Regions from separate parts of the Flaviflagellibacter deserti genome, predicted to be linked through region 2. Evidence: riboswitches for the same ligand, from Rfam matches in the RefSeq annotation. Region 2 holds a riboswitch; the other holds the start of a gene.
What was found. Region 2 has a riboswitch for S-adenosylmethionine ahead of ACFPFW_RS09040 (threonine aldolase family protein). Riboswitches for the same ligand answer to the same signal wherever they lie in the genome.
Positions count from the first base shown of each region.

Region 1: it holds a riboswitch for S-adenosylmethionine, as region 2 does, so the genes downstream of both, ACFPFW_RS05300 (O-succinylhomoserine sulfhydrylase) here and ACFPFW_RS09040 (threonine aldolase family protein) in region 2, are expected to answer to the same signal.

Region 1 is NZ_JBHSJF010000005.1:100,533-114,832, reverse strand. It holds gene ACFPFW_RS05350 (VTT domain-containing protein) at 1-1,243, opposite strand, end outside; gene ACFPFW_RS05345 (ATP-binding protein) at 1,414-2,694, shown strand; gene phoU (phosphate signaling complex protein PhoU) at 2,780-3,499, shown strand; gene phoB (phosphate regulon transcriptional regulator PhoB) at 3,507-4,208, shown strand; gene ACFPFW_RS05330 (GcrA family cell cycle regulator) at 4,287-4,787, opposite strand; gene ACFPFW_RS05325 (aspartate aminotransferase family protein) at 5,154-6,356, shown strand; gene argF (ornithine carbamoyltransferase) at 6,368-7,297, shown strand; gene ACFPFW_RS05315 (Hsp33 family molecular chaperone) at 7,316-8,278, shown strand; gene argE (acetylornithine deacetylase) at 8,275-9,414, opposite strand; gene apaG (Co2+/Mg2+ efflux protein ApaG) at 9,441-9,833, opposite strand; gene ACFPFW_RS05300 (O-succinylhomoserine sulfhydrylase) at 9,872-11,071, opposite strand; SAM riboswitch at 11,114-11,192, opposite strand; gene ACFPFW_RS05295 (2'-deoxycytidine 5'-triphosphate deaminase) at 11,271-12,374, shown strand; gene ACFPFW_RS05290 (hypothetical protein) at 12,412-12,645, shown strand; gene ACFPFW_RS05285 (DUF6460 domain-containing protein) at 12,690-13,028, shown strand; gene ACFPFW_RS05280 (quinone-dependent dihydroorotate dehydrogenase) at 13,025-14,098, opposite strand; gene ACFPFW_RS05275 (DUF952 domain-containing protein) at 14,095-14,300, opposite strand, start outside.
Region 2 is NZ_JBHSJF010000006.1:440,374-454,673, reverse strand. It holds gene rplP (50S ribosomal protein L16) at 1-54, opposite strand, end outside; gene rpsC (30S ribosomal protein S3) at 84-797, opposite strand; gene rplV (50S ribosomal protein L22) at 797-1,177, opposite strand; gene rpsS (30S ribosomal protein S19) at 1,181-1,459, opposite strand; gene rplB (50S ribosomal protein L2) at 1,469-2,302, opposite strand; gene ACFPFW_RS09085 (50S ribosomal protein L23) at 2,313-2,609, opposite strand; gene rplD (50S ribosomal protein L4) at 2,606-3,226, opposite strand; gene rplC (50S ribosomal protein L3) at 3,226-4,011, opposite strand; gene rpsJ (30S ribosomal protein S10) at 4,026-4,334, opposite strand; gene tuf (elongation factor Tu) at 4,395-5,585, opposite strand; gene ACFPFW_RS09060 (class I SAM-dependent methyltransferase) at 5,785-6,450, opposite strand; tRNA gene ACFPFW_RS09055 (tRNA-Tyr) at 6,670-6,754, shown strand; tRNA gene ACFPFW_RS09050 (tRNA-Gly) at 6,831-6,904, shown strand; gene ACFPFW_RS09045 (TrmH family RNA methyltransferase) at 6,990-7,784, shown strand; gene ACFPFW_RS09040 (threonine aldolase family protein) at 7,781-8,815, opposite strand; SAM-I-IV-variant riboswitch at 8,868-8,972, opposite strand; gene ACFPFW_RS09035 (MFS transporter) at 9,475-11,160, shown strand; gene ACFPFW_RS09030 (helix-turn-helix domain-containing protein) at 11,228-12,109, opposite strand; gene ACFPFW_RS09025 (TonB-dependent siderophore receptor) at 12,343-14,300, shown strand, end outside.

The sequences.
Region 1 (14,300 bases), on a different contig from region 2:
TGGCGACCTCCGAAGCTGAAACACCGCAATGCTCGCCGATCAGCGTGTTGCGCAGAGTTTCGATCTGCGCGCGGACCTCGGGCGTCTCGCCTTCGAGAGCAAGATCGCATTCGGTGTCAGTACCCATGGACCGATTGTTGAGATTGGCGGATCCGACCCGCAGGAAACGGTCGTCGACTACCATCACCTTCGAATGGACCATGGTGTCGATCTGCCCAGCCTCGGTTTCCACGGATGGATAGAAGAACCGGACACGGTCCTGGACGCCGGCCTCCTCGAAGCAGCGACGGAAGTTGATCCGCCCCGTCCGCATCGTGCGGGCTTCGATCCACGATTCGTGGGTGTGCGGGGCGACGATGAGGGTTTCGAGTTCCGGGCGTTCGCGCATCCGCGCGGTAATGCGCTCGGCAATCGGCAGGCGAGTGAGGAACTGGTTCTCGATGTAGATGTGACGTTCGGCCCGGTCGATCGCGTCGAGAAAAAGCTGCTCTACCTGCCGGACTTCCGGGATGGCATCGTACACCGGCTGGGTCAGCGCGATGCCAATATCGACATCGCGGAAATGCGCCTGGATTCCTTCGGGCCAGCACTCCTCTTCCGGGTGAACGTCGGGCAAGCGCTCGAACGTCGCTCTTTCCCAACGGGTGCGGGCAAGCTCTCCGATACGCCGGGCCGCCGGGCCGTTCACCAGCATCTGGACGTCGTGGAACGGGCGATAGGAGCTTCCCGACGCATCCTTCCTCAATGGATTGTCGAAGCTGTGATCGCTCGTGTCCCAACGCCTGACGGTCAGGTCGAGCCCGCCCGAGAATGCGACGCAATCGTCGACCACGACCAGCTTCTGATGATGGGCAGAGCCGAGAGGAAGAGCGTCGTCAAGGCAAAGGCGGATGCAGGACGGCATATTCCAACCGAGGCTGACGGATGGAAATATCTCTCGCTCGGTGGAATAGAGGATCGAGAAGTCCCAGAGCAGAATGTTGATGGTCAGCTCCGGCCGGCGTTTGACCAGCGCGCAGAGGAACTGGCAGAGCTCCTCGGGAAGGCCATCATCGGCCTTGCCACTCTCGCCGACCAATCTGACCCGGCTGTTGATGTCCCAGCCGATGATGAAGATCGTCTTCCGCGCCTTCCTGAGCGCGCTGCGGACCGCGCCGAAATAGGCCGCGCCGTCGATCAGAACCGATGCCCGCTGGGCTCTCTCGACATGCCAGACGTTGCGACCTTGTTGAAATACAGACATCGGGCTTCCGCGCTGGAACGACGTTCCTAAACGCGGCAAGACGCTGAAAGTGCCGACCAAAAGGATTGGTGCCCCGACAGTAGTTGAGCGTTTGTGACATGGCGGAAATACTGGTGTCATGTCACTGTCACGCGGCCGTGCCCCTGTCGCAGCAAAGCGAGGAAGCGGCCATGACGTTGGTTTGGGACGGCAAGGCGAACGCAGTGGAAGGAAGCGTATTTCTGCGACGCCTGAAAAGGGGCCGGATTGCTATTGGCGCGGCGCTGGTCGTGCTCGCGGCACTCTGGGGCCTCGGGCTACTTCCGCTCTGGATTGCCGCGCTCAGCGCCATCGCCGTGCCGCTCGCCACGGCCTTCACCCCGCTGGACGATCGCGCGACAGTGCCTGTCAGTCAGACGGAACGTGACGCCGACCCGTTGGCCGTCGCTCTTCTCGAAGCATTGAACGAGCCGGCGATCCTGCTGACGGCTCGCGGCATCGTGCATGAGTTCAACGCTCCCGCGATTGATGTTTTCGGCAATCTGCGGACCGGTGATCCGGTGTCCTTCGCCCTGCGCGTTCCGGAGATATTGGATGCAGTCCGTGCGGTGGGCACAGGCGGTACTGCGAGAACGGTGGAATATGCCGATCGCGTGCCGGTCGACCGCTGGCTGGAAGCCCGGATCGGGCCTGTCTGGCTGGATCAGGCAGACCGCGAACGAGGCAATCCGCAATTCGTTCTCCTCGTCCTGCACGACCTGACGCATCTCCGCCGGGCGGAGCGCATGCGCGTCGATTTCGTCGCTAATGCGAGTCACGAATTGCGCACGCCATTGGCCGCGCTGCTCGGTTTCATCGAGACTCTTCAAGGACCTGCGAAGGCGGACGTTTCGGCGCGCGAGCGCTTCCTCGACATCATGCGCAGCCAGGCCGCGCGCATGTCGCGTCTCGTCGACGACCTGCTGTCACTGTCTCGGATCGAGCAAAAGCAGCATTTGAGGCCGTCGACACCGGTCGACCCCGTCGAAATCGTTCGCAGCGTCGTCGACAGTCTCTCGCCTCTGGCCGGCGAGCGCGGCGTGGAAATCCGTTCGTCGTTTCCGGGCACTTCCGTATCCGTGCCGGGAGACCGCGATGAACTGATCCGCGTCGTCGAGAACCTCGTCGAGAACGGTATCAAATACGGCCAGTCGGGAAAGCGGGTCGATGTCTCGGTCACCGCAACCGGACCGGAGATCCGGATCTCCGTGCAGGATTATGGGCCGGGCATTCCGCCGGAGCATCTGCCCCGCCTGACCGAACGCTTCTATCGCGTCGATGTCGGCGAGAGTCGGGAGAAGGGAGGGACGGGTCTCGGGCTTGCCATCGTCAAGCACATCATGGCCCGCCACCGCGGTCGACTCCTGATCGAAAGCCCTTCCGGAGGGGGGGCGCGGTTTACCGCAGTTCTGAATACCCGCGCCGATGAGTGACTGGAGGCGCGAAATGCGCTTCCCTCGATGTCATCGAAGCGTCATTGATCCCTCTTAAGAGGGCCGCACTAGAGGAACCGGCGCTATGATGACACAGCACACCTCGAAAGAGTTCGACGAGGACCTGAAGTCCCTCAGCGAGATGATCGCGGAGATGGGCGGTCTCGCCGAGCAACTGGTCGGGGAATCGATTTCCGCGCTGTTGTCGCGTGACCTAGCCGCCGCCCAGCGGATCATCGAGCGCGACCGCGTCATCGACAGTCTGCAGCACGCGGTCGAGGAGAAGGCAGTTCTCACGATCGCCAAGCGCCAGCCGATGGCGGTCGACCTCCGCGAGGTCGTCGCCGCGCTTCGTGTCTCGAACGATCTCGAGCGCATCGGCGATCTGGCCAAGAACATCGCCAAGCGCGTGGTCGCCCTCGAGGGGCAGCTGCAGCCGCCGAAGCTTGCCGGTGGCGTCGACCACATGGGCGAACTTGTGCTCGGCCAGCTCAAGGAAGTGCTGGACGCCTATTCCCGCCGTGACGCGACCCGCGCCCTCCAGGTCTGGAAGCGCGACGGCGAGATCGATGCGATCTACACCTCGCTGTTCCGCGAACTCCTGACCTACATGATGGAAGACCCGCGCAATATCGGGTTCTGCACCCATCTCCTGTTCTGCGCGAAGAACATCGAGCGCATCGGCGATCACGCCACCAACATCGCCGAGACGATCCACTATCTGGCGGTCGGCGAGCCGTTAATCGACGAGCGTCCGAAGGGTGATCTGACGAGCACCACGACGATCTCGTTCGGCGAGGATTGAGAACAGGATGTCCGCACGGGTCATGATCGTGGAGGACGAGGAGCCATTGACGCTCCTCCTCCGGTACAATCTCGAAGCGGAAGGCTATGACGTCGAAAGCGTCGCTCGCGGTGACGAGGCCGAAACCAGGCTTCGTGAACGGGTTCCGGATCTCGTTCTGCTCGACTGGATGCTGCCGGGCCTGTCCGGCATTGAACTCTGCCGTCGCCTCCGCGCTCGGCCGGAGACGGAACGTCTCCCGATCATCATGCTGACCGCGCGCGGCGAAGAGACCGAGCGCGTGCGTGGTCTGGCCACCGGCGCCGACGACTATGTCGTGAAGCCGTTCTCGGTGCCGGAATTGGTCGCTCGCGTGCGGAGCCTGCTGCGCCGCGTCAAGCCGGATCACATCGCTTCGCAACTGAAGGCCGGCGATATCGAGCTTGATCGCGAAACGCGCCGTGTCCGCCGCGGCGGTCGCGAACTGGAGCTCGGCCCGACCGAGTTCCGCCTCCTAGAATTCCTGATGCAGACTCCCGGCCGCGTCTTCTCCCGCGAGCAATTGCTCAACGGTGTCTGGGGCCACGATGTCTATATCGACGAACGCACGGTGGACGTCCACGTCGGTCGCCTGCGCAAGGTGATCAATCGCGGCCGCCGCCAGGATCCGATCCGCACAGTGCGCGGCTCCGGCTACAGCTTCGACGAGCGCTTTGCCCGCGCGGGCTGATGCCTTCTGCTGATATCTTCTTCTGAACTAAATAGGCCGCGCATCGCGCGGCCTATTTTTTGGTTCTGCTCGCTGCGATCAGGCGACCGCACGGCGGCGGCGATCGCTCGCCGGCTGATAGGCGATGGTCGCGTGATAGCTGCAATAGGACGAGCCCATATTGGAGCGGGTTCCGCAGAAGCGGAAGCTCTCGCTGCCGGGGTCGCCGATCGGCCAGCGGCACATGCATTCGCGCAGATCCATGATGGTCACGCGCTCGCAGGAGACCGGCTCCAGCATAGGGCGCGGTGCGCGCTGGATGATCGGCTCGATGTCGAGATCGACCGTGCGGACCGGAGCCAGCGCGGTCGCACCGGCAGTGCGGAAAACCATCGACGGATGCGACGGCGCGCGAGGCTTGCGCGGGCGGGGAGCGGTGCTTTGAACAGCCTTGGCGCGACCGGAAAGGCCGAGGCGGTGAACCTTGCCTATGACAGCATTGCGCGTGATACCGCCGAGTTCAGCAGCGATCTGGCTCGCGCTCAACCCATCGCTCCAGAGCTTCTTGAGAAGCTCAACACGCTCATCCGTCCAGTTCATCAGCGCGGCTCCATTGTATCGGCGAGGCGGAATCCGAACGGGTGGATCCAGCCGGTTCAACACCAAGCCTGGACCGGATATACCGTCCATAGTAGCTGAAATTCCGTCTCACACGAGATATCGTGCTTAACGATTGGTAAACTACATGATCGGCTGACTCGGCCGCAAGAGTCCGAAAGGAGAACGGGGTGTTTTCCCCACAGGTCGGGAAAACTCTGCTCGCATTCCGATTCATCGCCTGAGAACTCAGGGCTCTAGCCGTCATTGACACTGCACGGTCGGCCCGTAAAATCGGCGCTTTCCGGAGGTGCCGCTCTGCTGGGCGGCGCCTCTGCGCTTTTTAGGCCACACTTTACCGAGGCGCCCGTGAGCTCCGCTTTGCTTCCCGTCTTCGCGCGTACCGACCTTGCTTTCGAGCATGGCGAAGGAGCGTGGCTGACCACGGTCACAGGCGAGCGATATCTCGATTTCGGCGCCGGCATCGCGGTGAATGCCCTCGGCCATTGCCATCCGCATCTCGTCGAGGCGCTGCGCGAGCAGGCCGGTAAGCTCTGGCACACGTCCAATCTCTATAAGATACCGGACGGCGAGCGGTTGGCGACGCGGCTCGTGGCGGCGAGCTTCGGCGACACCGTGTTCTTCACGAACTCGGGTGCCGAAGCCAACGAAGCCGCCATCAAGATGGCCCGCAAATACCATAGCTATTCGGGTCATCCCGAACGCTGGCGGATCGTCGCCTTCAACGGCGCTTTCCACGGCCGGACTCTGGCGACCATTTCCGCGGGCGGCAATCCGAAGCATCTCGACGGTTTCGGCCCGGAAGTCCCGGGCTTCGATCATGTCGCGCCCGGCGACGAGCAGGCTCTGCTTGCCGCGATTACTCCCGAGACGGCCGCGATCATAATCGAGCCTGTCCAGGGCGAGGGCGGCATTCGCGAGGTGCCCGCCGCGTTCCTGCGCCGTTTGCGCGAGATATGCGACGAGCGCGATCTGCTGCTGATCTATGATGAGGTTCAGACCGGCATCGGCCGCACCGGCCATGCCTTCGCTTATGAATTGTCGGGTGTCGCTCCGGACATCATGGCGCTGGCGAAGGGGCTCGGCGGCGGATTTCCCGTCGGCGCCTGCGTGGCCACCGCGAAAGCGGCCTCCGGCATGACCGCCGGTTCGCACGGCACCACCTTCGGCGGCAATCCGCTCGCGATGGCCGTCGGCAATGCCGTGCTCGACGTGGTGCTTGAACCCGCTTTTCTCAAAGAGGTTCGCCGCAAGGGGCTGGTGCTGAAGCAGAAGCTCGGTGCGCTCGTCGACCGCCACCCGAACATCGTTGAAGAACTGCGTGGCGAGGGCCTGATGCTTGGCCTCAAATGCCTGATCCCTCCGGGCGAGGTAGTTTCGGCATTCGTCGATGCGCATGTGCTGACGGTGCCGGCCGGCGACAATGTCGTGCGCCTCCTCCCGCCCTTGATCGTCAGCGACGACGAGATGGCGCTTGCCGTCGAACGCATGGACGAAGCCCTCGACGCTCTCGACAAGAGGCTCGCTCAGGGCCTCAGCGCGGCTGAATAGAAAGACCGACCGTGACTGCTCCCCGCCACTTCCTCGATCTGTCCGATTTCACTGGATCGACGCTCCGCACCATTCTCGACGCCGGCAAGGCGATGAAAGCCCGCCGCCGGACGCCCGAGGCCGCGAAGGACCGTCCTCTGGACGGCCGGGTCATCGCGCTCGTCTTCGAACAGCCGTCGCTTCGCACCCGCATGTCTTTCGATGTCGGCGTCCGCGAACTCGGCGGTTCGCCCTTGATGGTGACAGGCAAGGAAATCGAGCTCGGCGAGCGCGAGGCTATCGAGGACACCGCGCGGGTGATGTCGCGCTATGTCGATGGAATCATGATCCGCATCCTGAAGCACGATGCGCTTAAGGAACTTGCGCGCCATGCCACAGTGCCGGTGATAAACGGCCTGACGAAGACGTCGCATCCCTGCCAGGTAATGGCTGACCTGATGACGTTCGAGGAGCGGCTCGGCTCGATCAAGGGTCGGACGATCGCTTGGACCGGTGACTCCAACAATGTCCTCGCCTCCTGGGTACACGCCGCGGCTCGGCTCGATTTCACGCTTCGCATTGCTACCCCGCCGGAACTCGCCCCGAGCAACGAGCTTGTCGCCTGGGCAAAGGGTGAGGGCGCGGCGGTCGAACTCACCAGCGATGCTTTCGAGGCGGTCGACGGCGCTGACTGTATCCTCACCGATACCTGGGTTTCGATGGGAGATGGCGAGAAGGAGCGGCGCCATAACCTGCTGCAGCCCTATCAGGTGAACAGCAAGCTGTTGAAGGCGGCATCCCGAGACGCCATCTTCATGCATTGCCTGCCTGCGCACCGGGGTGAGGAAGTCACCGCAGAGGTCATGGACGGACCGCAATCGGCCGTGTTCGACGAGGCCGAGAATCGGCTTCATGCGCAGAAGGGCGTCCTCGCCTGGTGCTTCGACGCGATCCAGGCCTGACCCTTATTAGAGGCGTGGATGCTTGAGAGTACCGACGATCATATTTTGCCGTTCCAGGTCGAGGGTCTGGATGTCCGGGGGCGTGTCGTGCGCCTCGGCCCGTCCATCGACAGCGTTCTGAATCGCCACGACTATCCGCCGGTTGTGTCGAAGGTGCTCGGCGAGGCCGTGGCGCTGACGGTTCTGCTCGGTTCGTCGCTGAAGATCGACGGCCGCTTCCAGCTGCAGACCCGTTCGAACGGTGCCATCGACATGCTGGTGGTCGACTTCGAGGCTCCTGATCGGCTGCGTGCCTATGCACGATACGATGCCGATCGTCTTGCCGAGATGCCGAGCGTGGCGACGGGCGATCTGCTTGGGCACGGCCATCTGGCGATGACGATCGACGCCGGCGGCGACATGAACCGTTATCAGGGCGTGGTCCCGCTCGAGGGCAACAGCCTGGAAGAGGCGGCGCACCAATATTTCCGTCAGTCGGAGCAGATCCCAACGCGGGTAAGGCTCGCTGTCGCCGAGGCGTTCGGGGGCAATGGTTCCGGCGGTTCGCATGCCTGGCGTGCGGGTGGCTTGCTCGTGCAGTTTCTTCCGGCCGCTGGTGAGCGGATTCGTACGCAGGACCTGCATCCGGGCGATGCGCCGGAAGACCTCGTCATGCCGCCGGCGGACGATGACGATGCGTGGACCGAGGCTCAGGCTCTCGTCGAGACAATCGAAGATCACGAATTGATCGATCCGACGATCGCCAGCGAGCAACTGCTGTTCCGGCTATTCCACGAGCGGGGTGTCCGCGTCTTCAATGGTCAGGGCGTGCGGGAATCCTGCCGCTGCTCGCAGGAGCGGATTTTGGGAATGCTCAAGAGCTTCTCGGACGAGGAGCGGCGCGACATGGTCGGCGATGACGGCGCGATTACCGTGACCTGCGAGTTCTGCTCGCGGAAATACACGCTGTCGCCATCCGATGTCGGAATCTCCGACAGCTAGGCCCTGCATTCCTCGATCAGGCGCTGGATGAACGCCTCGCCGGCAGCAAGTTGGCTGAGTTCGATGAATTCGTCGGGTGCGTGCGCCTGATCAATCGAACCCGGCCCGCAAACGACCGTCGGGATATCTGCGCGCTGATAATGGCCGGCCTCGGTGGCGTATGAGACAGTCGTCGTGCTGTTCGTGCCGGCAAGGCGCATGGCGATCAATTCGGCTTCGGAGCCCGGTCGTGGGCCGAGCGACGGCGCCAACAGCCAGCGTTCGACATCGATATGCGCCTCTGGGGCGGTCGCGCGCATGCGGCTGAGCACCGGCCCCTCGCCGAAAGCTATGACGCGCTCGATCGCGCCCTCGATGTCGGAGCCCGGCACGCCCCGCATGCTGAATTCCAGCATGCATGACGGTGCCACGATGTTGTGCGCCTGCCCGCCCTGGATGCGGCCGACGTTTAGCGTCGAATGCGGTGGCGTGAACCGACCGGTCGGATCCCCGGCAGCTATGAATTCATCGCGGATGCGCATCAGCTCGCCGATGACCTGATGCGCGGCATCGATCGCGCTCGCGCCGAGGTGCGGCAGGCTGGAATGAGCGGCGCGGCCGTGGATCACCATGCGGACGCCGCCGATCGACAAATGCGCATCGACGACCTGCATGCTCGTTGGCTCGCCGACGATGACCGCGGCCGGGCGCTGCCATTCCTGACCGATATGACGGAGCGAATCCGCCACCCCGTCCATGGTCGTTTCCTCGTCGTAGGTGAGGACGAGCTGGACCGGCCGCTTCAGCGGTTTTTCCATCAGCGCCGGGACGGCCGCCAGCATCAGGGCGACGAAGCCCTTCATGTCGCATGAGCCGCGGCCGTAGAGCTTTCCGTCGCGCTCGATGAGGGTGAACGGGTCACTCGACCAGTTCTGTCCCGCGACCGGTACGACGTCGGTATGGGCCGAGAGGGCGATCGCCGGTTCGTTGTCGGGCCCGATCCGTGCCAGCAAGGAGGCTTTGTCGCCGGATGCGCTGGGTAGGATTGCCGACGCGAGGCCGCAATCGGTCAGATATTTCTGCACCCAGTCGATCAGTTCAAGGTTCGACTTCGAGCTGACTGTGTCGAACGCAACGAGACGCTCGAGAATGGACACGATTTGGGGCGACGGTCTCGAACCCATCAATGAACGACCCGGCGCTCTTCGGCCCGATCCAGCGAGAAGGCCGGAACATCGGCTTCGAACTTCTCGCCTTCGTCGGTCACCATCACATAGTAACCGACCATGAAGCCCGAAGAGGTCGTGAGCGGCACGCCGCTCGTATAGGAGAAGGTCTCTCCGGGGCCGAGGATCGGCTGCTCGCCGACGACGCCCGGACCTTCGACCACCTGCACGCGGCCCGAGGCGTCAGTGATCCTCCAGTAGCGCGACAGCAACTGAACCTGGGTTTCTCCATGGTTCTCGATGTCGATCGAATACGCCCAGACGAAATGCGCGCGGTCTGGCTCCGATTCCTGGGTCAGGAATTTCGGAGTGACCGTAATCTGAATGCCGCGTGTCGTCGCGCTGTACATGGCTCAAGGATAACCCGAAACGCGGCTATTTGGGTGCGTCAGATTGCGTCCAGCGCGATGGAAATATCCTCGATCAGGTCGTCCGCATCCTCAATGCCGACCGACAGGCGCAGCATGCTGTCGCCGATGCCGAGCTCCGCGCGGGCTTCCGGCGTCAGGCGCTGATGCGTCGTCGTCGCGGGATGGGTGATCAGGCTCTTCGCGTCGCCGAGATTGTTGGTGATCTTGACGATTTCCAGCGCACCGCCGAAGCGGAACGCCTCCGCCTTGCCGCCCCTCACGTCGAAGGTCACGAGCGTGGAACCCGCCGTCATCTGCTTCCTGGCGAGGGCGACATGCGGATGGTCCGGACGGAACGGGTAGATCGCCCTGGTCACCTTCGGGTGATCGGCGAGGAAGTCCGCGATCTTCGCTGCGTTGGCCGCCGCTTTCTCGACCCGGAGCGCCAAAGTTTCCAGGCCCTTCAACATGACCCACGCATTGAACGGTGAGAGCGAGGGTCCGGTCTGGCGCAGGAACATCTGCAGCGGGCCGGTGACGAATTCCTCCGTGCCGAGCACGATGCCACCGAGCGTGCGGCCCTGCCCGTCGATGTGCTTCGTCGCCGAATAGCAGACGACGTCGGCACCGAGCGCGAGCGGCTTCTGGAAAACCGGCGTCGCGAACACGTTGTCGATGATCAGCTTCGCCCCTGCCGCATGCGCGATCTCCGCAACGGCCGAGATGTCATAGATGTCGAGCGTCGGATTGGTCGGCGTTTCGAGGAAGAACGCCTTGGTGTTCGGGCGAACAGCCTCCTGCCACTGGTCGAGATCCGAACCGTCGACGAGTGTCGAGGTGATGCCAAAGCGCGGCGCGAGATCCTCGATGATGTAGCGGCACGAGCCGAACAGCGCCTTGGCGGCGACGATGTGTTCGCCGGCGTTCACGAAGCTGAGGATCGCGGCCGTGACCGCGGCCATGCCGGTCGCGGTGGCCCGGGCGGCCTCGGCGCCTTCGAGAGCGGCCATGCGGTTCTCGAACATGGTCACGGTCGGGTTCGAGAAACGGGAATACTGGAAGCCGGGATCAGTGTTGTTGAACCGCGCCTCGGCCTGCTCCATCGAGTCGTAGATGTAGCCCTGCGTGAGGAAGATCGATTCCGCGGTTTCGTTGAATTGGCTGCGTAGCGCACCTTCGTGCACGGCGACCGTCGCGGGCTTGAGCTTGCGGGCGGGGAGGGGAGCTTTCTTCGACACGCGGCACCTTCGATGACAGAGCCGCCGCGCAGCAAGACCTAAGTCACTCGCGCCACGGCCTTTTAGCGACTTGTTTTACGTGGCTGCAAGCCGGCCGGCTCAAATCACCACGGGATAAATCGAGGCTCTACTCCTCGCTCCGCTTGGCGTCAATCCGCTGGATTGCTACTGACGGAGTGTGTTGGACCGGCGGACATCCATGGCTCAAGGCGCGGACTTCGGCACCGGCATCGCTCCGGCGCAGTCGATCAGCGCGCTGATCGATGCAGGAATCGTGCGTCTTGAGGCGCCTGCGATCGATCGGCAGATCCAGCCGGCATCGCTCGATCTTCGTCTCGGCAAGACGGCCTATCGCGTTCGGGCGAGCTTCCTGCCCGGTCCCGGGCAGACGGTCCGTGAGCGGCTGGACTCCGTCTTGATTCACGCTTTCAGCCTGGAAGATGGCGCGGTTCTCGAAACCGGTTGCGTCTATCTCGTGCCGCTGCTGGAAAGCCTCGACCTGCCTCCTGACGTGCAGGCTTCGACCAATCCGAAGAGCTCGACCGGCCGACTGGATGTTTTCACCCGTGTAATTGCGGACGGCGTGCGCGGTTTCGATGTCCTTCCGCCCGGCTATCAAGGTGCGCTCTGGGCTGAGATCAGCCCGCGCACGTTCCCGGTTCTGGTGCGCACCGGTTCTCGGCTGTCGCAAATCCGGTTCCGCCGCGGCCATGTCGGTCTCGACGAAGCGGAGATGCGAGCGCTTCAGGACGCGGAGCGGTTGGTCGATACCGATCAGCCCGATCTCCGCGACGGCATCTCGGTCACGGTCGATCTGTCAGGGCTCGGCGGAAAGCACATGGTCGGGTATCGCGCCAAGCGGCATACCGGCGTGATCGATGTCGACAACGTCAACGGCTATGCGGTCGAAGACTTCTGGGAAGAGGTTTCGGCGCGCGATCGCACTCTGATCCTCGATCCAGGCGAGTTCTATATCCTTGCCTCGCGGGAGGCGGTGCATGTGCCGCCGGCCTATGCAGCAGAGATGGTGCCGTTCGACCCGCTCGTGGGCGAGTTCCGCGTCCACTATGCCGGCTTTTTCGATCCGGGCTTCGGCCATGTAGCGTCCGGCGGACGCGGTTCGCGAGCCGTGCTCGAAGTGCGCAGCCACGAGGTTCCGTTCATCCTGGAGCACGGCCAGACCGTCGGTCGCCTGGTCTACGAACGTCTCGCGGCATTGCCGGAACGTCTCTATGGCGCTGATCTTGGGTCCAATTATCAAGCGCAGGGTTTGAAACTCTCCAAGCATTTCCGGGTTGGTTAGTCGGCCTCGAATTGAGACCGCAGCCTGGAGTTTGCCGATGCGTCATTTCGAAAAGCCGGAACGGTCGAGCCCGACCGGTCGGGTCGGCGTGGTTGTGCTTCACAAGGATGGATCGACCGAGCGGCTCGACAAAGGCGTGGTGCCGGAAGGTTTCTATGCTCCAATCCCCGGCGATGAGGTCGAGTATGATGGCCACGTCTACGAGGTTTCGGGAGTGGCCGACACGCCCCAATCGGAATATTCGATTCGGGTCATGGCCGAAGAGAAATAGCTCGCAGCTTTGGCCGACACCGGCGGCCATGCTAGAATTCGAGTATGACCGACGCACACACCAGTTCGCCCCCGCAGGCCGAACCCGTTCAGATTCCCGCAAAGCCAGCTGCCGCGGATCCACTGACCCGGTTCTTCGGCGGGTCGCCGTTGTGGGTGCTGGCGAAGCTTGTAATGCTCTCGGTCGTGATCGGCGTGCTGCTCGCGGTGCTCGATCTTGATGCTTTCGCGATCCTGCGCGGTCTTCGTGAACTGTTCTTCGAGTTCTTCGACAATATCTGGGATGCGGTCGAAACCGTGTTCCGCTGGTTCCTGCTCGGTGCGGTGATCGTGTTTCCGCTCTGGCTCTTGAGTCGGCTGCTGAAACTCGGCAATCGCGCCTAAACGCCCGGGCCTGCCGCTGCGATCGCATCTCGATCCCGGCCGATAAGAGACTTTAGCGACCCCTCGCGTGCGATCATCGTCAGCAAGCCCTGCTTGATATCGCTGACTAATCCCGGACCGGCATAGGTCAGCCCCGTATAGAGCTGAATCAGACTGGCTCCCGCCAGGAACTTCGCGAGAGCCGTCTCCGCCGACGTGATGCCACCGACCCCGACGAGAGTAATTCGTCTCTCAACGCGCTTTGCAGCTTCGGCCAGCATCCATGTCGCGCGCTGAAACAGGGGAGTGCCGGAAAGTCCGCCCGGCTCCTTGATGTGTTCGCCGCCGAGCCCGGCCGGACGGGTGATCGTCGTATTCGAGACGATCAGGCCGTCGATGCCGCGTGCGAGCGCCACTTCGGTGATGTCGTCCAGATCACTCAGAGCGAGATCGGGTGCGATCTTGAGGAGAACGGGCTTGCGGGTGACCATGCCATCCCGCGCCTCGACCACGCGCGCCAGAAGATCGTCGAGTGCGCCACGTGCCTGAAGGTCGCGCAGGCCGGGCGTGTTCGGCGATGAGATGTTGACCGTCAGATAGTCGGCATGGTCGGCAAAGACGCGGATGCCGGAGACATAGTCCGCAGTGCGGTCGGCGGCGTCTTTATTGGCGCCGACATTGATGCCGAGAATTCCTCCGCGCTTCCGGTTGGCAAGGCGTCGTAGCGCGGCTTCGTGGCCACCATTGTTGAAGCCGAGCCGGTTGATGACGCCTTGATCGTCAGGTAACCGGAAAATGCGCGGTTTCGGATTCCCGGGCTGCGGAAGCGGCGTGATCGAGCCGACCTCGACGAAGCCGAAGCCCAGTCTCAGCATCGCATCGGGAACGCGCGCATCCTTGTCGAAGCCTGCGGCGAGACCGATCGGATTCGGGAATGTCAGTCCGAAGGCCTCGACTGCGAGGCGCGGATCGTCCGGTCGGGCGGGCGGCAGGGGAACGCGCTCAAGCGCCGCGAGCGTCAGCTCATGCGCCCGTTCGGGATCGATCGATTGAAAGACGCCGCGCAGGAGCGGCCAGCCGGCGCCGATCATTGTCCAAGCTCCGGAAAAACGTGGTGGGTGCCGTTCCAGGGGAGGGGTTTTGCCCACCTGACAGCCGACACATCCATGTCGTTGTAAAGATGCGGAAAGAGTGCGCCGCCTCGCGACGGTTCCCATTTCAGTGCTGCATCGAGCGCCGTGGTGTCGACGGCAAGCAGGATCAGGTCGGCCTGTCCAGCGAAGTGCCTCGCGG
Region 2 (14,300 bases):
GGAGATCCGGCCCTTGAACTGCTTGCGGAATTTCGTGCGCTTCGGCTGAAGCATGTTCTGTCCTCACCAAATCCTAGACGGGATCACTCGGCCGCTTCGCGCTCGCGGCGCGTACGGCCCTGGGACTGCTCGCCCTCATGCAGGCGCTTGTCCTGAGCCATGGGGTCGTGCTCCATGATCTCGCCCTTGAAAATCCAAACCTTGACGCCGCAGGTGCCCATCGCCGTGTGGGCGGTGGAGACGCCGAAGTCGATGTCCGCGCGCAGCGTGTGCAGCGGAACCCGGCCTTCGCGATACCACTCGGTACGAGCGATTTCGGCGCCGCCTAGACGGCCCGAGCAGGTGATGCGGATGCCTTCGGCGCCGAGACGCATCGCCGACTGAACGGCGCGCTTCATCGCACGACGGAAAGCCACGCGGCGCTCGAGCTGCTGGGCGATCGAGTCGGAAACGAGCTGGGCGTCGACCTCGGGCTTGCGCACTTCAACGATGTTGATGTGCACGTCCGAACCGGTCATCGAGCCGACCTTCTTGCGAAGCTTCTCGATATCCGCGCCCTTCTTGCCGATGACGATGCCCGGGCGAGCCGAGTGGATCGTGACGCGGCACTTCTTGTGCGGGCGCTCGATGACGATCTTCGAGACGGCAGCCTGCTTCAGATCCTTCAGCAGGGCGTCACGGATGCGCATGTCCTCGTGCAGCAGCTGGCCGTACTCGCCCTTATTCGCGAACCAGCGCGAATCCCAGGTGCGGTTGATGCCGAGACGCAGCCCGATCGGATTGACTTTCTGACCCATTAGGCGGTCTCCCGGACCTGGCGAACCACGATCGTGAGGTTCGAGAAGGGCTTTTCGATACGGCCGACACGGCCACGGGCGCGCGGCGAAAACCGCTTCATCACCAGTGCCTTGCCGACATGTGCTTCGGCGACGATGAGATCATCGACGTCGAGGCTGTGATTGTTCTCCGCGTTGGCGATCGCGCTTTCGAGCGTCTTCTTGACGTCCTTGGCGATGCGCTTTTGCGAGAATTCCAGATCGGCAAGCGCGGTCGAGACCGCCTTGCCGCGGATCAGCTGCGCGACGAGATTCAGCTTCTGAGGGCTGACGCGGATCAGCCGGGTCTTCGCCTGCGCTTCATTCTCCGGAAGGCGGCGATCACGAGCCTGCTTGCCCATCGATTACTTCCTCTTGGCTTTCTTGTCCGCCGCATGCCCGTAATAGGTGCGGGTCGGCGCGAACTCGCCGAGCTTGTGGCCAACCATCTCTTCCGAGACGAAGACCGGGATGTGCTTCTGGCCGTTGTGGACACCAAAGGTGAGCCCCACGAACTGCGGCAGAATGGTCGAGCGACGGCTCCAGGTCTTGATGACCTCGGAGCGGCCGGATCCACGGACGGCGTCTGCCTTCTTGAGCAGATAGCCGTCGACAAACGGACCCTTCCAGAGCGAGCGTGCCATCTCTCTTCCTTACTTCTTCTTCGCGTGCCGGCTGGACACGATGAACTTCGTGGTCGACTTGTTGCTGCGGGTCTTCTTGCCCTTGGTCGGCTTGCCCCAAGGCGTGACCGGGTGACGACCGCCCGAGGTACGACCCTCACCACCACCGTGCGGGTGATCGACCGGGTTCATCGCAACGCCGCGGTTATGCGGACGGAAGCCGAGCCAGCGCGAACGACCGGCCTTACCGTAGTTGACGTTGGCGTGGTCCGGGTTCGACACCGCGCCGACGGTCGCAAAGCACTGACCGTTGATCAGACGCTGCTCGCCCGAGTTCAGGCGGACGGCGACGTAACCCTGGTCACGGCCGACGATCTGGGCGTAGGCGCCGGCGGATCGGGCGATCTGACCGCCCTTCCCGATCTTCATCTCGATGTTGTGCACGATCGTGCCGACCGGGATCGAAGACAGAGCCATGGCATTGCCCGGCTTCACGTCGACCTGCTGGCCCGAGATCACGCTGTCGCCGACCTGCAGGCGCTGCGGCGCCAGGATGTAGGCGAGCTCGCCGTCGGTGTACTTCACCAGAGCGATGAAAGCCGAACGGTTCGGATCGTACTCGATGCGCTCGACCGTGCCGGCAACGTCAAGCTTGCGACGCTTGAAGTCAACGATGCGGTAGGTGCGCTTGTGTCCGCCGCCACGGAAGCGGACGGTCACGCGGCCGGTGTTGTTGCGGCCGCCGTTCGAGGACAGACCTTCGGTGAGGCTCTTCTCGGGCTTACCCTTGTAGAGCTCCGAACGGTCCACGATCACGAGCTGGCGAAGGCTCGGCGTGACGGGTTTGAAGTGTTTCAGTGCCATGATCTATGCCTCACAGACCCGTCGTCACATCGATCGTGTGGCCCTCGGCGAGGGTCACGACGGCCTTCTTGACGTCGCTCTGCTGTCCCAGACGGCCCTTGAAGCGTTTCACCTTGCCCTTGCGGACAAGCGTGTTGACGCCGAGGACCTTCACGTCGAACAGCTTCTCGACCGCTTCCGCGATCTGCGGCTTGGTCGCTGTCCTGGCCACCTTGAAGACGACCTGGTTGTGCTCTGACGCGAGCGTCGCCTTTTCGGTGATGACCGGCGACAGGATCACGTCGTAATGGCGCGGATCCTTGCTCATTTGAAGCGCTCCTCGAGGGCGTCGACAGCGGCGCGCGTCAGGACAAGCGTGTCGCGGCGCAGGATGTCGTAGACGTTGATGCCCTGAACCGGCAGCACGTCCGCGAACGGAACATTGCGGGCCGCCAGCCCAAGATTGGTTTCGACTTCGGTACCGTCGACGATCAGAACCGACGCCAGACCGAGCTTGGTCAGGGTCTCCTTGAACGCCTTGGTCTTGGCTTCCGCCAGGTTGGCCTTGTCGATGACGATCAGGCCGCCGTCCTTGGCCTTGGCCGAGAGAGCCAGACGCAGGCCGAGAGCACGCACCTTCTTCGGCAGATCGTGCGCATGGCTGCGAACGACCGGACCGTGCGCACGACCACCGCCGCGGAACTGCGGAGCGGACGCGGCGTGGTGACGAGCACGACCCGTGCCCTTCTGCTTGTACATCTTCGACTTGGTGCGGTTCACATCAGACCGCCCCTGAGCCACGTGCGTGCCTGCCTGGCGCTTTGCGAGCTGCCAGCGGACGACGCGGGCGAGGATGTCGGCGCGCGGCTCGAGACCGAAGATCTCGTCGGACAGGGTCACCTTGCCGGCGTCCTTGCCCTCGAATGTCTTGACGCTGATATCCATTACGCCTGCTCCCCGTCGGTCGTCTCAGGAGCCTGGGTCACGGCGTCGGTCTCTTCGACCGGAGCCTGGGACTCCTCGGCGGCCTGCTTCGGCGACGCTTTCTCTTCGTTGGCGAGACGGAACTTGCCCGGCGTCGGAACGCCGTCCGGAAGCTTCCGCTTCACGGCGTCGCGCAGCTCGATCCAGCCGCCGGCCGGACCGGGAACGGCGCCCTCGACGAGAACCAGACCGCGCTCCACATCGGTGCGGACCACCTTGAGGTTCTGCGTGGTGACGCGCTCGACACCCAGGTGACCGGCCATCTTCTTGTTCTTGAAGACCTTGCCCGGATCCTGACGGCCGCCGGTCGAACCGTGCGAACGGTGCGAGATCGACACGCCGTGGGTCGCACGCAGACCGCCGAAGTTCCAGCGCTTCATGGCGCCGGCGAAACCCTTACCAGTCGAGGTGCCCGTCACGTCGACGAACTGGCCGGCGACGAAGTGGTCGGCCGTGATCTCGGCGCCGACAGGGATGAGCCCGTCCGCCGGAACGCGGAATTCGACCACTTTGGCCTTCGGCTCGACCTGGGCAACGGCGAATTGGCCGCGCTGCGCCTTCGAGACGTTCTTCGTCTTGCGGAGGCCAGCACCAAGCTGGACCGCGGCGTAGCCGTCCTTCTCGACAGTGCGGTGGGCGACCACCTGGCACTGTCCGAGTTCCAGAACGGTGACCGGAACATGCTCGCCCGCATCCGTGAAGATGCGCGTCATGCCGACCTTCTTTGCAATCACTCCGGACCGCATTGTCGTGGTCCCTCTCAGAGCTTGATTTCGACGTCCACGCCGGCGGCGAGGTCGAGCTTCATCAGCGCGTCCACCGTCTGCGGGGTCGGATCGACAATGTCGAGAAGACGCTTGTGCGTGCGCATTTCAAACTGCTCGCGGCTCTTCTTGTCGACGTGGGGGCTGCGGTTGACCGTGAACTTCTCGATCCGCGTGGGCAGCGGGATCGGGCCGCGCACGCGCGCACCCGTCCGCTTTGCGGTCGAGACGATCTCCTTCGTCGAACTATCGAGAACTCGATGGTCGAACGCTTTGAGCCGGATACGGATATTCTGACCGTTCATGATCAGCCTCAATGGGGAGGACCGGCCGCCGAATGACGACCGTTCGCCCGTTAAAAGAAATTACTCGATGATGCTTGCGACGACGCCTGCACCGACGGTCCTGCCGCCTTCACGGATGGCGAAGCGGAGCTTCTCTTCCATCGCGATCGGGACGATCAGGGTGACCTCCATGGCGATGTTGTCGCCCGGCATCACCATCTCGGTGCCCTCCGGCAGCGTCACCACGCCCGTCACGTCGGTCGTGCGGAAGTAGAACTGCGGACGGTAATTGCCGAAGAACGGCGTGTGACGGCCGCCCTCGTCCTTGGTCAGGATGTAGGCCTCGGCCTTGAACTTGGTATGCGGCTTCACCGAACCCGGCTTGCACAGCACCTGGCCGCGCTCGACGTCCTCGCGCTTGGTGCCGCGCAGCAGCGCGCCGATGTTGTCGCCGGCCTGGCCCTGGTCGAGCAGCTTGCGGAACATCTCGACGCCGGTCACCGTCGTCTTCTGCGTCGGCCGGATGCCGACGATCTCGACCTCCTCGCCGACCTTGACCACGCCGCGCTCGACGCGGCCGGTCACGACCGTGCCGCGGCCCGAGATCGAGAACACGTCCTCGACCGGCATCAGGAACGGCTGGTCGATCGGACGGTCAGGCTGCGGGATGTACTTGTCGACTTCCGCCATCAGCGCAAGGATCGCGTCGTGGCCGAGTTCCTTGTTGGAATCCTCCAGCGCCGCCAACGCCGAGCCCTTGACGATCGGAATGTCGTCGCCCGGGAAATCGTACTTCGACAGCAGTTCGCGGACCTCGAGCTCGACCAGTTCCAGAAGCTCCGGATCGTCGACCATGTCGCACTTGTTGAGGAACACCACCAGCGCCGGGACGCCGACCTGGCGCGCCAAGAGGATGTGCTCGCGGGTCTGCGGCATCGGGCCGTCGGCCGCCGACACCACCAGGATCGCGCCGTCCATCTGCGCCGCGCCCGTGATCATGTTCTTCACATAGTCGGCGTGGCCGGGGCAGTCGACATGGGCGTAATGCCGCGCCGTCGTCTCGTACTCGACATGCGCCGTCGAGATCGTGATGCCGCGCGCCTTCTCCTCCGGCGCCTTGTCGATCTGGTCGTACGCCGTAAACGTCGCGCCGCCCGTCTCAGCCAGAACCTTCGTGATCGCCGCCGTCAGCGACGTCTTGCCATGGTCAACATGACCAATCGTTCCAATGTTGCAGTGCGGCTTGTTCCGCGAAAACTTCTCTTTGGCCATGGCGAACCAGGTTCCCTTGCATTCAATATGTTCGATGGGGTGCTTGGCGGCGGGTTCGATAAGCGTTTTCGAGCCGCACCGCAAGGCTTTCCAGGGTGCAGTGCGCGGGACGCCCTGCCACTTCAGCCTGTTGGGCCAGATATGGTGACAGGGTGATGACTTGCCAATGGCCGGCCCGGGCCCGTGCCGATTCGAGGGCTCAGGCTTCCTTCGTCAGGCGATGAAGGCAGAAGGAGAAATGCCCGTCGGGCGACAGCGCGAGATATTTGAAGCCCCACTCTTCCCGCTCGCAGAATTCGAGGCAGGCCTCGATGACGCCGTAGGGATAGGGCGTCACGACATTGCCTGTGCAGAAATCGTGACCCGCGATCAGGCCTTCCGGCTTGACCTTCCGGACGCAGATTTCCAGCTCCCGCGCCGTCGTCGCATATGAATGATCGGTGTCGATGTAGACCCAGTCGAAATAATTCTCGGGGAATTCGGGCAGCCTGTCGGTCGAGAATCCACGATGGATTTTGACGGTGCCGTCGAGAATCTTGTTCCTGAAGCCGTACTCGACCACGGCGAAGTCCGCGGCGTAACGCGGATCGTCCCACGCATCGACCAGATGCAAGATGCTCGGCTCCGCTAGTTGCAGGATCGCGGCGCTGAAATCGCCGTTCGCGACACCAATCTCGCAAGCCACCGCTTTTTTTGGCAGCCGATCCAGCATCGCCTCACGCGAAGGCAGCAACATCGCGCCGGCCGTGTGGCGCTCGGTCAGGGTGACCCGCGGCGCGGATTCCTGCAGGCGGCGCCTCCCTTCCTGTTCCGAGGCCCTTACCTTGCCTAGAACGTCGGAGAGTTTGACGACAGTCGTGTTCATTGAATCTTCCCTGACCGCTATCAGGGATGTTCCCCGGTAAGTCTTGCGCCACGCTGGATAGCCGGAACTGATAAACGGGCCGATGGAGCAAGACTGGGGTGCGAGCAGGTTGACAGGGCAGTCGCGGCTCACCATAAGAGCCGCCGCTGAAGGCGGCTCACGGGTCGCCGGAAACAAGCGTCTGCGACCCGCCTTACTGTTCAGGTGTTGAGTAGTCGCGGGGGAGTGTCCCGAGCGGCAAAGGGGGCGGACTGTAAATCCGCTGGCTATGCCTTCGTAGGTTCGAGTCCTACCTCCCCCACCAGCTTCCTCTTTTTAGAGACCCGATCATGCAAACCCGCCTTGGCGAACGCCGTTTCGCCAATTAAAAGAGGCGCGGCGCGGGTGTAGCTCAATGGTAGAGCAGCAGCCTTCCAAGCTGAATACGAGGGTTCGATTCCCTTCACCCGCTCCAGTTTCCCTCATCATTTGGGCGAGTTCCCGGCGGCAGCGGGCATCCGCATTGCAAAATCGTCCTGCGCCATGACAAGAACCGGCATATGAGCCGCCCTCCGCAACGCCCGAAATCGAATGCGCGCCCGGTCTTCAAGGGACGCGGCGGCCGCCCGCTCGGCACCGGCGGCGAGACGCCCATCCTCTATGGCTGGCACCCCGTCGTGGAGGCGCTGGGCAATCCGAAGCGCAAGATTCGCAAGTTTCTCGCCACCGAGAACGCACTGAACAGGCTACGCGAGGAAGGCGTTCAGATCCGATTCGAGCCCGATCAGGTCCGCCCCGGGGATATCGATCGGCTGCTTCCGCCGGACGCGGTGCATCAGGGGCTCTATATCGAGGCCGACGCCCTGCCCGCGCCGAAGATTTCAGATCTTCCGGCTAACGGCCTGGTCCTCGTCCTCGACCAGATCACCGATCCCCACAATGTCGGCGCGATCGTCCGCACCGCGGCCGCCTTCGCCGTCGATGCAATCATCAGCACAAATCGTCACAGCCCGGCCGCCACCGGCGTGCTTGCCAAGTCCGCCTCGGGCGGACTTGAGCATGTGCCGTTCATCACCGTGACCAATCTCTCGCGGGGCCTCGAAGAGCTCGCCGAGCAGGGCTACCACCGAGTCGGGCTCGATTCGGATGCGCCCGAAAACCTGGACGAGGTCGCCCTGCCCCGTCCCCTCGCTCTGGTGCTCGGCGCCGAGGGCAAGGGTCTGAGGCACAAGACCCGCGAATTCTGCGATGCGCTCGCGCGCATGGACATGCCGGGCGCGATCCGCAGCCTGAACGTCTCCAACGCCGCGGCCATCGCCCTGCATGTCGCCCACCGCGCCGGGAAATCGGCCTAGCCGGCCAGTTCCCGCAGATCGGCAGCCAGTGCGTCGACCCGCGAAAGATCGGCGTCCCAGGCGAACATGAAGCGGGCCGAACCGCCGATGAACGTATAGAAGCGCCAGCCGCGCTCGCGCAGTTTCCCCAGGATCTCGTCGGAGGCGCTGAGGAAAACCCCGTTTGCCTGGACCGGGAACATCAGTTCGACACCCGGAATGTCTGCGATCTGGGAGGCCAGCCGCTGGGCAGCGGCGTTGCCATGAGCCGCATTGTTGAGCCAGGCGCCGTTCTCCAGCATCCCCACCCAGGGCGCGGTCAGAAATCTCATTTTCGAGGCTAGCTGGCCCGCCTGCTTGCAGCGGTAATCGAAGTCCTGGGCGAGCGCGCGATCGAAGAACAGAATCGCCTCGCCCACCGCCATGCCATTCTTGGTACCGCCGAAGCAGAGCACGTCGACTCCGGCCTTCCAGGTAATATCGGCAGGTTTGCAGCCCAGACTCGCCACCGCGTTGGCGAACCGCGCACCGTCCATATGGAGTCTAAGGCCAAGCTCGCGGCAGACTGCCGAAATCGCCTTCACCTCCTCGACGGAATAGACCTGCCCGGTCTCGGTCGACTGGGTGATCGTCACCGCGCGCGGCTTCGGAAAATGGATGTCGCTGCGACTCAGCGCGAGTGCCCGCAGGGTTTGCGGGTTCAGCTTGCCGTCGGTGGTCTCCGCGATCAGGAGCTTGGAGCCGTTGGAGAAGAACTCCGGCGCGCCGCATTCGTCGGTCTCGACATGGGCCGACGAGGCGCAGATCACGCTGTGGTAGGACTGGCAAAGCGAAGCGAGGGCCAAGGCGTTCGCGGCAGTACCGTTGAACGCGAAGAAAACCTCGCAATCCGTTTCGAACAAAGAACGAAACGCATCCGCGGCGCGCGTCGTCCAGCCGTCGTCGCCATACGCGGGAGCGGAACCACGGTTGGCGTCGGCCATCGCCGCCCAAGCTTCAGGGCATATGCCGGAATAATTGTCACTGGCGAATTGCTGCGGAAGATCGGTCATGGGGAAGTCGAACCTCGATTGTCACGCCCGCAAGAGAACCGACGATCGAGTGGCTGCTTCCCGAAATTGCCGGTCCGGCCACATCCCTCCTCTCGGAGGCACCACCTTGCTCGGGGCAGGTTGGCGTTGAGCGTCGGCTCAACTCTTGATGCTGGCCGCGATCTATCAGGAAAACCAGAAAGTTATCAAGTCATCAGGTCGGAGGAATTCGGTCTATCGCGGGCGGAGGCGCGCCATAGGTTGGGGTGCCTATATCCGGCTGGCGAACGCCGGACTCCGGCGACGGCCTTTTCACGCGCGGTCGTGGACGATGGCGATGCTCCAGTGTGTTCGACGGCCTGTCCAGTACATAGGGGCGCATCGAATCCGGTCCCCAGCGCTTCGGGGCGAGCGCCTGAGCTTCCGCAAAAGACGTTCCGGCTATCAGCAAGACCACCGGAACAAGAAGGTCACGCGAACGAAGAATCATCGGTCTCAAATGGAGATAGCCTGTTCACAAGACGAGCCTCTTGTACGAAAGTTGAATACATAGGCTGGGTTCCCGGTCTAGGGTTCGATGCGTCCAACGAGGCGCATGGGCCAAAAAAGACCCGCAACAACAATCGCGTCCGGGTGAAGGACGGTTCCGTTCTTCGCGCAGGGATGCCGGAGGACAACGCATGACGACAGCAAGCGACGTCGGTCGAGCTCCCGCTCGTACTAAGACAATGACCAAAGAAGAGCGGAAGGTGATTATAGCCTCTTCCGCCGGCACTGTATTCGAGTGGTACGATTTCTATCTGGCAGGCTCGCTTGCGGCGAACATCGCGGCGACCTTCGTGCCCGGAACCAACGACACCGCCAAATTCATCTTCGTTCTCTTCGGCTTCGCCGCAGGCTTCGCCGTGCGCCCCTTCGGCGCGCTCGTGTTCGGACGATTGGGCGACCTGATCGGCCGCAAATACACCTTCCTCATCACGATGACGCTGATGGGCATAGCGACCTTTGTCGTCGGCCTGCTGCCCGGATATGCCACGATCGGCTACGCCGCTCCGGTGATCTTCATCATCTGCCGCCTGCTGCAAGGCCTCGCCCTTGGTGGCGAGTACGGTGGCGCCGCGACCTACGTAGCCGAACACGCGCCTCATGGACGGCGAGGCTTCTACACATCGTGGATCCAGACGACCGCGACGGTCGGCCTCTTCCTGTCGCTGCTCGTCATCCTGGTGCTGCGCCTCAACATGACGCCGGAGGACTTCGCCGCCTATGGCTGGCGCATTCCCTTCTTGCTCTCGATCATCCTGCTCGGTTTCTCGATCTGGATCCGGCTTTCGCTTAACGAATCACCGGCCTTCCAGAAGATGAAGGACGAGGGCCGGCGTTCGAAGGCTCCGCTTACCGAGGCCTTCGGCCGCTGGGAGAACGCCAAGATCGCGCTCATCGCTCTGCTCGGCGGCACCGCCGGCCAGGCGGTGGTCTGGTACTGCGGACAGTTCTACGCGCTGTTCTTCCTTACCCAGACGCTGAAGGTCGACGGCACTACGGCGAACCTGCTCATCGCGGCAAGCCTACTCATCGGCACGCCGTTCTTCATCTTCTTCGGTTGGCTGTCGGACAAGATCGGCCGCAAGCCGATCCTTCTCGCCGGCTGCCTGATCGCGGCGCTGACCTATTTCCCGCTCTTCTACATGATCGCGAAGACGGCGAATCCGACCCTCATCGCCGCAACCGAGAACGTGAAGATCGACATTACCGCCGATCCCGCGACCTGCGGCACGCTGTTCGACCCGGTCGGGGTCCGGACCTTCACGGCGCCGTGCGACGTCGTCCGCCGCACGCTTGCGACCAACTCGATGCACTACGAGCTGAAGGAAGGCTCGGCCGGTTCGCCGGTTACCGTGGCGGTCAACGGTACGCCGGTCACGGCGGCCGATGCGACCGGCGCGGCCGTCGGCACGGCGACGGTGGCGGCGGCCCAGGCTGCCGGCTATCCGAAGGCGGGCGATCCCTCGATCGTCAAGCAGCCCTCGGTTGGCGGCGTCCTTTCCGACAGCCGCACGCTGACCCTGATCGGCCTCCTGTTCATCCTCGTCCTCTACGTGACGATGGTGTACGGCCCGATCGCGGCTCTGCTCGTCGAGCTGTTCCCGACCCGCATCCGCTATACCGGCATGTCGCTGCCCTACCACATCGGCAATGGCTGGTTCGGCGGCTTCCTGCCTCCGACCGCCTTCGCCATCGTGGCTGCCACGGGCAACATCTTCTCGGGCCTCTGGTATCCGATCGTGATTGCCGTGATGACGCTCATCATAGGCTTCTTCCTCCTGCCGGAGACGAAGGATCGCAATCTCGAAGACTGGCACTGAGATCGGAACGAGAAACGAGGCGGCCCCGCTTTTGCGGGGCCGTTCCAATTTTGCGGGCTGGAAAGGCCTAGGCCCGGTGTGCCCGCTGCCAGGCGGCCGGCGTATCGCCGACGATCCGGCGGAAGACCCGGGTGAAATGCGCCTGATCGGAAAAGCCGGTCTCCGCCGCGATCTCGGTCAGCGCCATCTCGCCCCGGAGCAGCATGTCCTGCACCTTTCGGATGCGGGCGTTCATCGCCCATTGATGCGGCGGCAGGCCGGTCGAAGCCTTGAAGGCGTGGCTGAAATAGGACTGCGACAGCTCGACCATATCGGCCAGTTCCTGCAGGCGGATGCTGCGCGCGCAATTGGCCTGGATGAAATCGGTAACCCGCTTGAGCTGCCAAGAAGCGAGCGGCGTGCGCGCCCTCTCCTTCTTCTGGCCGAGCCTGAGAAGATCGATCAGCAGCGCCGTGGTCAGTCCATCTCCGTAGAGGTCGTGCCTGCCGCCCGGATTGGCGCATTCGTCGGCGATGAGCCGGGCGAGGCCCAGAATCCGCTCGTCGGCGAACATGATCTGCGGCGTCGCGAGTTGATCCTGGGCGAGGTCTTCACCCAGCCGCTCGCTCAGCGCGACAGGATCGAAATGCAGATCGAGATGCCGAATCCGGGTGGCATCCCGCGCGCCGCCCCATAGCGGAACATCGGCGGGCACATAGCAGATCGGCGTGCGGCAACGCGCGGATGAGCGCGCCTCGCCTCGCGGACTCAGGCAGGCATCGAGATCGCCGCCGACGCTGTCGAGCAGGATGAAGAGGCGCGGATCCTTCGAGATGTATTCCCCGCGCGCACCGGACGCGCAGCGGGCGTTCCAGAGGTCCGCGACCACTCCGTTCCAGGACCGCCACTTCAATTCGCCGATCACCGAGACGCCTTCACGGACGGACGTCATGCGAGGCTGGAACGTCATGGGCGACTCCCCGGCGGCTGTTGCTCTTATACAACAGCGCGCCGCAAACAGAATTGAACGTGGATCGAAACAAACCCGGATGCCAGGAATATACAATCCACGATAAGATCGATCAATCCGCTATTGTTGTCAGTTGTTATGAGCCGCGATAACGATCATAGCCTGCCACCAAGTCAGTTATTCAGTTTTGAAACGTTCTTAAGTGGCTGTGCGACGCATGAGTGAGCGTAGCAATGACTTATAATAGTGGAAATCAGTTTAGAGATATTCTTATGAACGGAGCAGCATTGGCTGTTCTGTTCATTCCGTCGATTGCCGCCGCCCAGCAGCCTCAACAAAAAATCGAACTCGGAACGATCGTCGTCGAGGGCGACCGGAGCCAGGACAACGGCAACGAAGGCGGACCAGCGCAGGCCGCCGAGACGGGAACCGGCCCGGTCAATGGATATGTCGCGACCAAATCGACAACGGGCTCGAAGACTGACACACGCATTACCGCCATCCCGCAGTCAGTCTCCGTCGTCGGTCGCGAGGAAATCGATGACCGCAAGGCACTGAAGGTCGATGAGATTCTTCGCTACACGGCGGGCGTCAACACATCAGCCTTCGGCGGCCCCGATCCGGATACCGACTGGTTCTATATCCGAGGCTTTGACGCCACCCAGACGGGCGTATTCCTCGATGGGATGCAGCTCTACAGCTACGGGTTCGGTGGATTCCAGATCGACCCGTTCACACTCGAACGCGTTGAGGTACTGAAGGGCCCCGCGTCAGTTCTTTATGGCGGCGCCAATCCCGGCGGCATCATCAATCTCGTGAGCAAGCGTCCGACCTTCGAAGATTTCGGTTACGTCGAACTTGGCGTGAACAACTGGGGCAACGCTTATATCGGCGGGGACTTCGGCGGAGTATCGGGCGAGCAGAAGGAATGGTCCTGGCGCTTTACGGGCCGCATCGCGGGTGGTGATCAATACACCGACTATTCCGAGGACCTGCGCGGCACTGTACTGCCGCAGATCACCTACAAGCCCAACGACGCCACTACACTCACGCTCTACGCTCAATATTCCGCACTGGATCAGATTCACATCGGCGGCGGCTTCCTGCCCTACAACGGTACCGTTGTAAGCACGACGTTCGGCAAGATTCCTCGTGACGCCTTCCTCGGGGAACCGGACATCGACAACCAGTCACGCTGGCACACGCTGGTTGGTTATGAGCTCGAGCATGAATTCGACAATGGTTGGACGATCAACCACAACGCTCGCTACGGCCATGTCAAAAATGAAGAGCGCGGCCCGTACACCTACGGCTACTACAATCAGGCGTTGGATTTAGACGGCGATCCTTTCACCTATCCCGGTGGCAATACCAGTCCGGTGGGGAGCCCCCCGAACGCGCCTGGATTGGGGAATGCTCTATTCCGCATCGCCTTCGAACATGAAACCGAAGTCGATACCGTCACTACCGACACCCGGATGAGCCGGGAGTTCGATACAGGATTCTTGAACCACCGCGTGCTGGCTGGTCTCGACTACCGCTACTTCCTAATCGACCACGTGCAGTCGAGTGGTCTCGGAGGCGGAGTCGATCCGTTCAACCCGGTTTATGGGCAGCCGCAGGTCATCAACAATCCCAACTATATCGACCAAGAGCTTGAGCAGCAGGTGTTGGGCTTCTATGGCCAAGATCAAATCCGCTTCGGGGGCGGCTGGCTCATCACGCTCAACGGCCGCTACGACTACGTGAATACGGAAGCCACAGGTACGCCGGCTCTCGCCGGCGACGATGGCGCGCTCAGCGGACGTGCCGGCTTTGCATACGAATTCGACAACGGCATCACTCCGTATGTCAGCGCGGCAACGTTTTTCAATCCGTTGGTCGGAACCACATTTGCAGGAGCTCTTTTCGAACCTGAAGAGGGTGAACAGTACGAAGTCGGCGTGAAGTATCGACCCACATTCGTAGACGCCCTAATCACCGCGTCTCTGTTTGACCTGACCAAGCAGAACGCCACCGTCAACGACCCCGACCACCTCTTCCAACAGATACAAACCGGCGAAGTTCGCTCCCGCGGTTTCGAACTTGAGGGGAAGGCGAATATCACCGAAAGCCTGAAGGTGCTCGCGGCATTCACTGCCTTCGATATCGACGTCACCAAAGATACGAATGCGGCGGTCATCGGGAAAAC